DNA from 3 places in the Gordonia sp. C13 genome. Region 1 is predicted to be linked to each of the others. Evidence: predicted binding sites of a transcription regulator. Region 1 holds the regulator's gene; each other region holds the start of a gene.

What was found. Region 1 encodes LexA, which represses DNA repair genes until DNA is damaged. Its sites were predicted from a motif close to CGAACANNTGTTCG; they were not measured.
Region 2: M1L58_RS13785 (HNH endonuclease signature motif containing protein) is a predicted target of LexA. The motif match lies at 1,443-1,456, and genes of this name have one in related genera.
Region 3: M1L58_RS03985 (HNH endonuclease signature motif containing protein) is a predicted target of LexA. The motif match lies at 2,200-2,213, and genes of this name have one in related genera.

What each region holds. Positions count from the first base shown of each region.
Region 1 is NZ_JALPSY010000001.1:291,988-296,012, forward strand. Features, by position in the region: gene hrpA (ATP-dependent RNA helicase HrpA) at 1-245, shown strand, start outside; gene nrdR (transcriptional regulator NrdR) at 219-707, opposite strand; gene M1L58_RS01360 (LysM peptidoglycan-binding domain-containing protein) at 807-1,352, opposite strand; gene lexA (transcriptional repressor LexA) at 1,589-2,296, shown strand; gene M1L58_RS01370 (putative PEP-binding protein) at 2,274-3,974, opposite strand.
Region 2 is NZ_JALPSY010000016.1:297-4,321, reverse strand. Features, by position in the region: gene M1L58_RS13795 (hypothetical protein) at 1-79, opposite strand, end outside; gene M1L58_RS13790 (glycoside hydrolase family 43 protein) at 284-1,261, opposite strand; gene M1L58_RS13785 (HNH endonuclease signature motif containing protein) at 1,482-3,077, shown strand; gene M1L58_RS13780 (DUF1214 domain-containing protein) at 3,299-4,025, opposite strand, start outside.
Region 3 is NZ_JALPSY010000003.1:52,568-56,592, reverse strand. Features, by position in the region: gene M1L58_RS04000 (SDR family oxidoreductase) at 1-71, shown strand, start outside; gene galE (UDP-glucose 4-epimerase GalE) at 177-1,196, shown strand; gene M1L58_RS03990 (hydrolase) at 1,201-2,037, opposite strand; gene M1L58_RS03985 (HNH endonuclease signature motif containing protein) at 2,240-3,823, shown strand.

The DNA of each region.
Region 1 (4,025 bases):
CCCGGTTGACGGCACTGCCCGCATCCGCGGCCCGGGACCAGGCCGGAGTGGCCGTCGTCGACCGGGTGACCGAGCGGTGGGCCCAGCGACTGACGCAGGTCCCCGAGCACCGGAAGGCCTACGTCAACGACGAGGCTCAGTGGCTTGTCGAGGAACTGCGGGTGGGATTGTTCGCCGAACGACTCGGCACCGCGTACCCGGTGTCGGAGAAGCGGGTCCTACGAACTCTGGACCGACTCGGCTGAGGCCTTGCCGGACTCGGACGACGCCGAACGCAGATCGTCGATCTCGCGCTGGAAGTCCTCGACGGAGTCGAACGAGCGATACACCGACGCGAAGCGCAGGTAGGCGACCTCGTCGAGGTCGCGCAGCGGCTTGAGGATCGCGAGTCCGACCTCGTTGCTGGGGATCTCGGCCGATCCACTGGCACGCACCGTGTCCTCGACCTGCTGGGCCAGCTGGGCCAGCGCGTCCTCGGCGACGTGGCGTCCCTGGCATGCGCGCCGGACGCCCCTCATCACCTTCTCGCGACTGAACGGTTCGGTGACACCGTTGCGTTTGACCACCGCGAGCACTGCGCTCTCCACGGTCGAGAAGCGTCGCCCACACTCCACGCAGGAGCGGCGGCGCCGGATGGCCTGCCCCTCATCAGCGACACGCGAGTCGATGACCTTGGTGTCGTCGTTCTTGCAGAAGGGGCAGCGCATCGTATCCTCACGCAGGTCACGGGACACTCTGATGCAGCCGGGCCGCATGCCAGGCCGGTAGTCGGCCGGTCCCTGTGACATCGAGGATACCGCCCGCGTTCAGTGGTACCGGGGGGCGAGGAGCGGCTGGCCGACGCGCAGGCCGCTCGACGGGAGGTCGTTCAGCTGGACGATCTCGTCGACAACTGCCTCACGGGGCATCTCGGGGGCGACACGAGATGCGATGGTGCTCAGCGAGTCACCCGAGCGCACATGCACGACCTCGGTGCCGACCGAGGACGGCGTGACCGTGGCGGCATAGTTCTGGCCGACGACCGCGATGACCCAGACGGCCAGCGCGAGTCCGACGCCGGCGAGGATGGCCGTCGCCGTGCGCCGGCGCCGGCGGATGACCGCCGAGGGGGCGGTCTGCGCGGGACGCGAGGCCGGCACGACCGGTCCACGACCGCGCAGACCGACCGGCGAGGCGCACTGCGTGGAGGCGATCCGGCGGACCCGGACCGCAGACTCCGGTACCGGGCGACCGTCGACGGGACGGCGCCCGTCGACGGGACGGCGCCCGTCGCCGCGGCGCATCGGGCGCTGCAGGACGTCGCCATGAACATCGTCGAAGTGGACGGGGTCGATGAGAGTGGCGGTGCGCATGGTGCCCTCCGTGTTTCCGGTCGAACCGTGTTCGTGCGGACCGCGTCGTCCGTGTTCGAACTGTTCGAGTGTCGATCATCTGTTCGATGAACTGATGTTCGATTTGTAGCACGGCACTCCGACAATTGTCTCGCAACACGTCGAACAAATGTTTGATGCGGTCGGCGATCTCGGCTACGCTCGTCGAGAAGAGAAGCGATCTACCAGCACGTTCGGAAATCGAGAGGAACCCGATCATGAGCGATGACGGCGGTAAGCGCACCGGAGCGCGGGGCGCCGACGAGCCCGTCACCCCGGCAGACATGGCGGCGGCCGAGGCCTCGCTGACGCCGCGGCAGCGCGGAGTTCTCGAGGTGATCCGCAAATCCGTGCGCGAGCGCGGTTACCCGCCGAGCATCCGCGAGATCGGTGACGAGGTGGGTCTCACCTCGACCTCATCCGTTGCCCATCAGCTGCGGACACTCGAGCGCAAGGGCCTCCTGAAGCGCGATGCGAACCGTCCGCGGGCGGTCAACATCGCGCCGAGCGAGCCGCCGACGCCCACCTCGCCGGACGGCAGCGCGCTACCCGAGCCCACCTTCGTGCCGGTGCTCGGCCGGATCGCCGCAGGCGGCCCGATCCTCGCCGAGGAAGCCGTCGAGGACGTCTTCCCGCTCCCCCGCGAACTCGTGGGTGAGGGCTCGCTGTTCCTGCTGAAGGTGGTCGGCGAGTCGATGATCGACGCGGCGATCTGCGACGGCGACTGGGTGGTCGTCCGCCAGCAGAACGTGGCCGACAACGGCGACATCGTGGCCGCCATGATCGACGGCGAGGCCACGGTGAAGACCTTCAAACGCCAGAAGGGTCACGTCTGGCTGATGCCGCACAACGAGTTGTTCGACCCGATCCCGGGCGACGAGGCCGTCATCCTCGGCAAGGTCGTCACCGTGATGCGGCGGATCTGACCTCGTCACTCTCGAGTACCGCGGCGGCAGCCGCGCGAGCCGCAGCCGGATCGGCGGTGGCCAGCGCGGCTGCCGCCGCGTTCTCGCAGGTGGCCAGGGTGACCCCGCCGAGCTGCGCCCCGACCGCGGCAGCCGCGACGGGAGCGCTCGACAGCGAGGTGACCCCGAGCCCGACGAGTACGCAGGCAAGGTAGGGATCTGCTGCGGCCTCGCCGCAGACGCCCACCGGTTTGCCCTGCTCGCGTCCGGCCCGCGCGACCGTCGCGATGAGGTGCAGGACGGCCGGCTGCCACGGATCGGTCAGCGATGCGAGGTCGGCGGACATCCGGTCGGCGGCCATCGTGTACTGCGTGAGGTCGTTGGTGCCGATCGAGACGAAGTCCACCTCGGCCAGGATCGCCGGGGCGAGGATCGCCGCGGCGGGGACCTCGATCATCACACCGGCCACCAGTCCGCGCTTGCGCACCTGCGCGGCGAACGCCGCCGCCTCGGCCGGTGACGCGATCATCGGCGCCATGACCCAGGGACTCGACTCGGAACCCTCGGCGGCGCGCGCGATCGCGTCGAGCTGGTGTTCACGGATCTCCGGGTGCGCCAAGGCGATCCGGTCGCCGCGCACACCGAGCGCCGGGTTGGCCTCCTCGGGCTGGTTCACAAAGCGCAGCGGCTTGTCCGAGCCGGCATCGAGGGTGCGGATGACGACCTTGCGGCCCCCGAAGGCGTCGAGGACCGCGCGATAGATGTCCGCCTGCTCCTCGACCGACGGTTCGTCGGCGCGTTCGAGGAAGGCCAGTTCGGTTCGGAACAGTCCCACGCCCTCCACCGGATGATCGGTGGCCGCACGGGCCGACGACCCGTCGGCGACGTTGGCCAGGATCGCCACCTCCACGCCGTCGGCGGTACGACCCGGGCCGGACCAGTCGGCCACGCGGGCGGCATGGCGCGCGTACTCTTCGACCCGTGCGCGGGCGGCGGCGTCGTCGGGCTCGACGACGATCTCGCCGGTGGCGCCGTCGACGAGTACCGCTGTGCCGGAACCGATCTCGTCGAGTCCGGACACTGCGACGACGCAGGGGATACCGAGCTGGCGGGCGATGATCGCGGTGTGGCTGGTGGGCCCGCCCAGTCGCGTCACGAGCGCGATCGTGGTCGCGGGATCGAGTCCCGCGGTGTCGGCGGGCGCGAGGTCGTCGGCCAGGAGGATCGACGGCACGTCCGGCGTCGGCACACCGGGTTCGGGCAGGCCCAGGAGCTCGGCGAGCACGCGGTCGCGAACGTCGTTGAGATCGGTGACGCGCTCGGCCATCAGCCCGCCGAGCTTGGTGAACACCGCGGCGAACTGCTCGGTGGCGGCGACGGCCGCCGATGGCGCCGAGGCACCCTTGGCGATCAGTCCCGACGCCGCACCGATCCAACCGCGGTCCTCCGCGAGTCCGGCGGTGGCGGTGAGCACCTCGGCGGCGACGCCGGTGTTCTGCGAGGCCCGCTCACGCAGGCGCGCGGCGACGGCAGCCGCTGCGGCGGTGAACCGCTGGGCCTCGTCGGCGCGCTTGTCCTCGGCGACCTCGACACCGGCGCCGAGGGCCTCCGCGGAATGGTCGGGACGGCGTCCTGGCCAGAGTGCGGGCCCATGGGCCACACCACCGACAACCGGCGTCCCCGTCAGAATCTGCGTCATGTGACCACGGTTACAAATTCTTCTTGACTTGTCAACACAAACAGGCGTAAA
Region 2 (4,025 bases), on a different contig from region 1:
AGCGAGCCTTCAGGGTCACCAGCTGATGGCGCAGCGCCTGGATACTGTGATGGATTGCGTTGATCTCTGCATTTATCATGGCGATCCCTCCGGCCACTATGTGATGTTCCACACAGTACCGCCCGAGTATGGATCGTCAACGCTTTTCGTCGAACGTGTCGCCCGACGAGAAACCGAGTGCCGCACACCAAGGACAACCGTCGTCGACCCGGTCTCGGATCAGACAGTTCTCCACGAGCCGCCGGCTCGTCGGCTCGAATGCCGTCAACTTGCTCGAACAGACCTAGACCGGCTCGCGGATCACACCGAAGTGCCGCACGGAGCCGGACAGTCCGGGAAGCTCCTTCAACGGCGTCCACGACCAGAGGCCGTCCCGGCTGTCGGAGTAGAAGTACCGCCGGTCCCGGTAGGCGTCGAGGTAGAGACGCCAGTTCCCGTTCGGCAGTTTCACCACGGCCGAGCCCTCGACCAGTCGGCCCCACGGGCCCGGCCGGACGAATCGGTACGGCCCCAGCAGCGACCCGGATACCGCATGCTCGATGACCTTCTTCGTCTCGTTCTTGGTGAAGGCGTGGTAGGTCCCGCCGACCTTGACGATCGTGGTGTCGATGCGGTCGGCGCGGAGACCGAGAATTGGCACGGGCGGACTCCACAGCCGGAGTCCCGGCTCGAGCGCGGTCATCAGGTACGGCACGAACCCGCCACCGGTCGACATCGACAGGATCACGTGTACCCGTCCGCCCTCGACGAACCATTCCGGAGCCCAGGCTTTGGTGGTGAACGGCGACAACGATGGTCCGTCACTGGAACCGGCCGATCCGAAGCTCAATGAACCCGCCGACGAACCCGAGCCGTCGCCTGTACCGGGCAGGAAGGCGCAGCACAGCGGCACCGGGTAGTTGTGCATGAAGTTCCAGTTCACACGGTCGCGACTCCGCGCGAAGCCGATCGTCGTCGAACCGGTGGTGTAGGTGACGTAGTACCAGCCGTCGGCGCTGCGGTAGATGCTCGGATCACGCACCAGGCCCGACGGTGGTCGATACGCCCCGAATCGGAGGGCTTTGAACCGGGCCGCATCCGAGGACTGGTAGACGTCCATGTGACTGGCGCTGGTGTTGGAGAACGCCACCATCGTGTACCGCCAGCTCGCCGCGTCGGCCGTACCGGGAGTCGCGACCAGCAGCGCCGAGAGCGCAAGGATCGCAACCATCAGTGCGCCGACGCGGGTCCGGCGGGTGAGGATTCGCTGAGGCAACAGCATTGGAGCAGTATCCGTGACGTCGATTGGGCGTGCACGAGATTGCCCGATCCAAACACCGAGATTCGGAACATCCGGGGTGTCGATCGTCGACCGGAGGCCCCTTACACGATGCCACCGACAATTCTCACCACGACGGCGAGGTCCGAAACTTTCTGCACGGCAACCGATTTACGTATACAGTCGAACATACATTCGCACTACGGCATAGGGGGTGACCGTCATGACCGACATCGCTTCTTCTGCTGTCGTCGACGAATCGTTCCCGGCCGAGATGCCCGCGTTGCTCGATGAACTCGACACGATCGTCGACAAGCTCCAGAACGCAGGCTTCACCCGGCTGTCCGATGCCGAGGTCGACGAAGCCGGTGTGCGTATTGAAAGAGCCATCGCCCGACTCACGTACACCGGCAACCAACAGATCGTGGAAGCCGATCAACGCGACCTACCGCGTAAGTCCGGATACCGCAGCGTGATCGACTACATGAAGTTCCGACTGCGCATGACCTACCCGGGTAAGCGGCTCAAACAAACCCGGGCCACCGCGACCTACCCTGACTTCATCACCGGCCAACCTCTCGAACCCACACACCCGGCCCTGGCCGAGGCGTTCGCCGGTGGCCGCGTCGGGCCCGCCCACGTGCACGCCGTTCTCGACGTGCTCGATCAGATCCCGCACGCCATAGACCACGACATCAAAGTCGCCGCCGAACGACAAATGGCCGAGATCGCCGTCGACCACACCCCCGCCGACATCACCAACCTTGGCGCACGCCTACTCGCCCACCTCGACCCCGACGGCACACTCACCGACGACACCGACCGCAAACGCCGCCGCAACCTGTCGGTCCACCGGCAACGCGCCGACGGCACCGCCAAACTCACCGCCACCCTCACCCCCGAACTCCTCGCCCGGGTCACCATGCTGCTCGCCGTGTGGGCCAAACCCGGCATGAACAACCCCGACGACCCCGACTCCCCACACGGGTCGATCGAAGACGCCGACCCCGAAGCCGTCGCTGCTGCGGCCGAACGCGATGACCGCACCCCGGCCCAGCTCAATCACGACGCCTTCAACGCACTGCTCAAAGCTGTCTTCGAGGACGGGCTGCTGGGTAAGAGTCACCGCGGGTTGCCGACCCAACTGATCATCAAAGCCGACCTCAACGACTTGGTCCGCGAAGCCGGGTTCGCCACCACCGCCACCGGCACCCTGATCCCCATCCCCGAGCTCATCGACATGGCCGCCGACGCCCAACCCTGGCTGGCGGTGTTCAAAGACGCCACCGCCGTCCCGCTGTACTTCGGACGCGGCAAACGCCTGGCCACCCGCGAACAACGATTGGTGTCCTTCGCCCGACCCGACGGCGAAAACTGCTCCACCCCCGGCTGCGACCTCGCCGCCGCACACGTCGAGATGCATCACGCCCAACTCGATTGGGCCGAAGGTGGACTCACCGACATCACCGACCTCGCCCCCGCCTGCCCGAAACACAACCGCATGGTCAGCAACCAACCCGGCGGCTACACCACCCGCATGGTGCGCGAAGGACCCAACGAAGGACGCTGCGCCTGGCGACTCAACGCCGAACCCGGCGCACCACCCAACCCTGAACGCATCAACCGGCGCCCCGACATACCCCGCCGGTTCGCCGAACACCTCCAACACGTGCGCACCGAAATCCACGGACCCGACACCGAGTCCGGCGATCAACCACGCCTACAGATGCGTGAAGTCATCGACCTCCGTGGCGCCACACCCGTCGAACTCGTAGTCGCCTCAGCACTTCTCAACCACGCGTACGGGCACTCAGAATAGGAGCGTCGCCGGCCCTTCGAGGCTCGCTGCGCTCGCACCTCAGGGAGCGAGGACGGCCCGTCGCTATCACTCCTTGCACCTCAGGGAGCGAGGACGGCCCGTCGCCATCACTCCTTGCACTCCAGGGGGGGCGAGAGGGTTACGCGCGCAACCACTCCTAGGTTCCGTATGACGTTGTGCCCGGAATCCGGGCACAACGTCATACAGATCTGCAGTCGGCCTCAGGACTGAGCAACCGCCTTCAACACCGGCGGAGTCCAAATGCCGTCGAGGATCTCAGCGCGCGGGCGGTAGAGGCGGATGAGGTAGTTCCAGCCCTCCGGAGTCACGATCGCGTTCGGCGGGACGTCGCCCGAGGTGTCCGGGATGAACCGGACGGTGATCGAACCGTCGTCGTTGCGAACGCCGGTGACACTGTTGACCGTGTACAGGTTCTTCTCGTTGGGCTCGAAGAACCCCGCCGCGTTGTAGACCGACACCGACCAGAAGGCGTCGACCGGGACGTCGGCAAAGACCAGTTCGTAATGTCCGGGGCCGGTGCCCGGGTCGACGCCGACATAGGTCGCTTCCGAGGTCGGGAGACCACCCCAACCCGCGGCGCACCCGATCAGGTGCCGGACCGGGTCGACGTCGTCGCGGGCGCCGAAGGTTCGGTCGAACGAGTCGAGTCCCTTGGCCAACTCCAACAGCGCGTTGCGGGTCGCGTCGAGGCTCGCGGCGTCGTAGTCGGGAGAAACGAACGGTTCCGACGACGCCGAGGCGATCGTCGTCCGATCCTGCAACTCACCGACCGCGGCGACGTCGGCAGCATCCGTCGGATCAACCAGAATCCGCACCGCGACGAGGACATACCTCGATCCGTACTGCTCCTGCGTCAGCCTGTGCTCACCCGCGGCGTGCAGAACGCCGCCTACGTAGTGGCCCTCGTTCACGACCATCGCGGACACA
Region 3 (4,025 bases), on a different contig from region 1:
CACTCAACTGGACGCCCGTCGAGCCCGGCCTGATCGAGGATCTGCGCGCCGGGCACTACTTCCGCCGATAGTCAGTCGGACCTCCCAACCAGCACAGGACCCCATGGCTACCGATCTCCTGCTGCCAAGCGGGGCACGTTTGGCGTTCTCCCAGGTCCGGCGCCTACGGTGGTCACATGCGCGTACTCGTCAGCGGCGGCGCGGGCTACATCGGCTCGCACACCGTGATCCAGCTGGTCTCCGCCGGTCATGACGTCGTCATCGTCGACGACTTCAGCAACGCCAAGCCCACCGTGGTCGGTCGACTCGAGGCTTTGAGCGGCCGTTCCATCCCGGTGCACGCCTTCGACCTCGCCGACGTCGACAAGACCGAGCACTTCTTCGCCCACGAGGACGTCGATGCGGTCATCCACTTCGCCGGGTACAAGGCGGTCGGCGAATCGGTGGCCAAGCCGCTGGACTACTACCAGAACAACCTCGGCACGACGTTCTCGCTGCTGCGGGCGATGGAACGCCACGACGTGCACACCCTGGTGTTCTCGTCGTCGGCGACCGTCTACGGAGCCGACCCCGAGCTACCGATGACCGAGGACCTCCCGACGTCGGCCACCAACCCGTACGGTTGGACGAAGGTGATGATCGAGCAGGTGCTGCGCGACGTCGCGGCCAGTTCCGACGCCTGGCGGATCGCCGCACTGCGTTACTTCAACCCGGTGGGCGCGCACCCGAGCGGTCAGATCGGTGAGGACCCGTCGGGTATCCCGAACAACCTCATGCCGTTCGTCGCGCAGGTCGCAGTGGGCCGGCGCGCGAAGCTGTCGGTTTTCGGCGACGACTACGACACCCCCGACGGCACCGGCGTCCGCGACTACATCCACGTCGACGACCTCGCCGCCGGGCACGTTGCCGCACTCGACCGCATCAGCACCGGCGACACCGGCATGTCGACGTGGAACCTCGGCACCGGGCAGGGTGTCTCGGTCCTCGAGGTCGTCCACGCCTTTGAGAAGGCCAGCGGCAAGCCGATTCCCTATGAGATCGCACCCCGTCGGCCCGGCGACATCGCCGCGTCGTACGCCGACCCCACTCGCGCGAACGCAGACCTGAACTGGCACGCCACCAAGACGATTGACGACATGTGCGTCGACACGTGGCGCTGGCAGTCGGAGAACCCGACCGGTTACCCCGACGCCTGAACCGTCATCGAGTGGCGTACGGATCGTCGGGATCGACGATCTCGTCGCTGGCCCAACCGATGTAGCGTCGGGCTGACGATTCGACGACCTCACGCGCGTTCTCGTCGACGACGACGCCGAAAGCGTCGTACAACCGGTCGAAGGACAGTGCCGTGACCCGGCCGACGATCTGACGAACGAGCCTCGGCGACAACGGGATCATGTTCGGGTAGCTCCGCATGAACGTCACCATGCCCGGTTGCGCGACACCTTTGATGGTGTCGCCGGTCAGCAGCGCTCCCCGACCGTCCGCGGCGTGCGGCAGGTGCAGCACTGCGCTGCCCGGAAAGTGCCCGCCGCACTGGACGAGTCGAACATCGCCGAGGACCTCTGCCTCACCCGACCAGAACTTCGCGACCGGGTCGGGTCGGGTCAGCCATCGGCGATCGACGTCGTTGTAGAAGACCGGCACCCCGCCGAAATGGTGGCTGATGGACACACTGGCGCCGTAGAGGTGCGGGTGACTGGCTGCGATTGCGTTGACACCGCCGTGTAGGTCCAACCAGTCCATGAGGGCCGGGCCGATGAAACCTGATGGCTCCCAGAGGATGTTGCCCTCCGGGGTGGTCACCAGGAATCCCTGCTGACCGATACCGACCGACGGTCTCAGCGACAACCGGACGAGGCCGGGCTCAACCTCCGTGACGTCAAGAGCGTTGTCGGCGTTCTCGTCGAGCCGGGTCCACTGCTGCCCGCTCGTAGGCAACCATTGGCGGTCGTCGTCACAGATCGGACAGACCTCGGGAAGGTCCGCGTCGGGGGCGAACTCGTTTGCGCAGAAAACACACATCCACGACTGCATACTTCGACGCTAACCCCCGTCCCCGTCATCGGGCGCGAGTTTTGGCCGGATATGGCCCGTCGGATCGAGGCGAACCCGCACTCTACCAGTACCTACCGACAGAATTCCTCGGCGAAATCTTCGCCGACAATCGTTGCAGTGCTCGGGTTTCGGGCGTACTATCGAACATACATTCGCACTATCGGTTCAGGGGGTGGCCGCCATGTCCGACACATCGCTGGGCAATCCGGACGCCGCTGAACCGTCCGGCGCCGTCGCTGTTATCGACCGGATCCACTCCCTCATCGACGAGCTGCAGACGATGAACCTCACCGGATGCTCGCACGACGAACTCGTCGATGTCGCTGCTGAGACCGAACGGGCAATCGCCCGAATGACTTTCGCCGGCGACCGACAGATCGTCGAGATCGCCGACCGCGATCTGCCCCACAAGACCGGGCATCGCAGTATCACCGCGTTCATGACCCACCGCCTACGCGTGGCCGACCCCATGCGCCGCACCAAACAACGCCACGCAACCGCCACCCACCTCAGCCCCACCGGCGAACCACTCGAACCCGAACACCCCGCTCTGGCAGAAGCATTGGCAGACGGCCACGTCAGCACCTCCCACGTCCGGGCAGTACTCGACGTCCTCGACCAGATCCCCCACGCCATCGACCACGACATCAAAGTCGCCGCAGAACGGCAAATGGCCGAGATCGCCGTCGACCACACCCCCGCCGACATCACCGCCCTCGGCTCGCGCCTACTGGCTCACCTCGACCCCGACGGCACACTCGCCGACGACACCGATCGCAAACGCCGCCGCAACCTGTGCGTCAATCGCCAGCGCGCCGACGGCACCGCCAAGATGACCGCCAATCTGACTCCGGAGCTTCTCGCCCGGGTCACGATGCTGCTCGCCGTGTGGGCCAAACCCGGCATGAACAACCCCGACGACCCCGACTCCCCACACGGATCGATCGAAGACGCCGACCCCGAAGCGGTGGCTGCTGCGGCCGAACGCGATGACCGCACCCCCGCCCAGCTCAATCACGACGCGTTCAACGCACTGCTCAAAGCTGTCGTCGAAGACGGCCTCCTGGGTAAGAGTCACCGCGGGTTACCGACCCAGCTGATCATCAAAGCCGACCTCAACGACTTGGTCCGCGAAGCCGGGTTCGCCACCACCGCCACCGGCACCCTCATTCCCATCCCCGAGCTCATCGACATGGCCGCCGACGCTCAGCCCTGGTTGGCGGTGTTCAAAGACGCCACCGCAGTCCCGCTGTACTTCGGACGCGGCAAACGCCTCGCGACCCGCGAACAACGATTGGTGTCCTTCGCCCGACCCGACGGCCAAAACTGCTCCACCCCCGGCTGCGACCTCGCCGCCGCACACCTGGAAATGCATCACGCCCAACTCGATTGGGCAGCAGGTGGACTCACCGACATCACCGACCTCGCCCCCGCCTGCCCGAAACACAACCGCATGGTCGGGAACCAGGCAGGCCAGTACACCACCCGCATGGTGCGTGAAGGACCCGACGAAGGCCGCTGCGCCTGGCGGCTCAACGCCGAACCCGGCGCACCACCCAACCCCGAACACATCAACCGGCGACCCGACATACCCCGCCGATTCACCGAACACCTCCAACAAGTGCGCGACGAAATCCACGGACCCGACACCGAGTCCGGCGATGAAACACGCCTTCAGCTACGCGAGGTCATCGACCTACGCAACGCCTCCGACGCCGAAGCCACCCTCGCCTCGATCCTCCTCGCCGCGGCGTACCCGCGCTGATCACGATTCTCGAGGGATGGTCACCACCCTTCGTGGCTCGTCGACTTCGATACGCTCCTTCGTCGCTACTCAGCCCAGCGGCTACGCTCCTCGCACCTCAGGGAGCGAGGAGTGCACCTCCGCGTCGCTACTCAGCCCAGTGGCTGACACAGCGAGCCTCGAAGGGCCGGTGAACCGGCCGTCGTGAAGGTCGAAAGGGTCC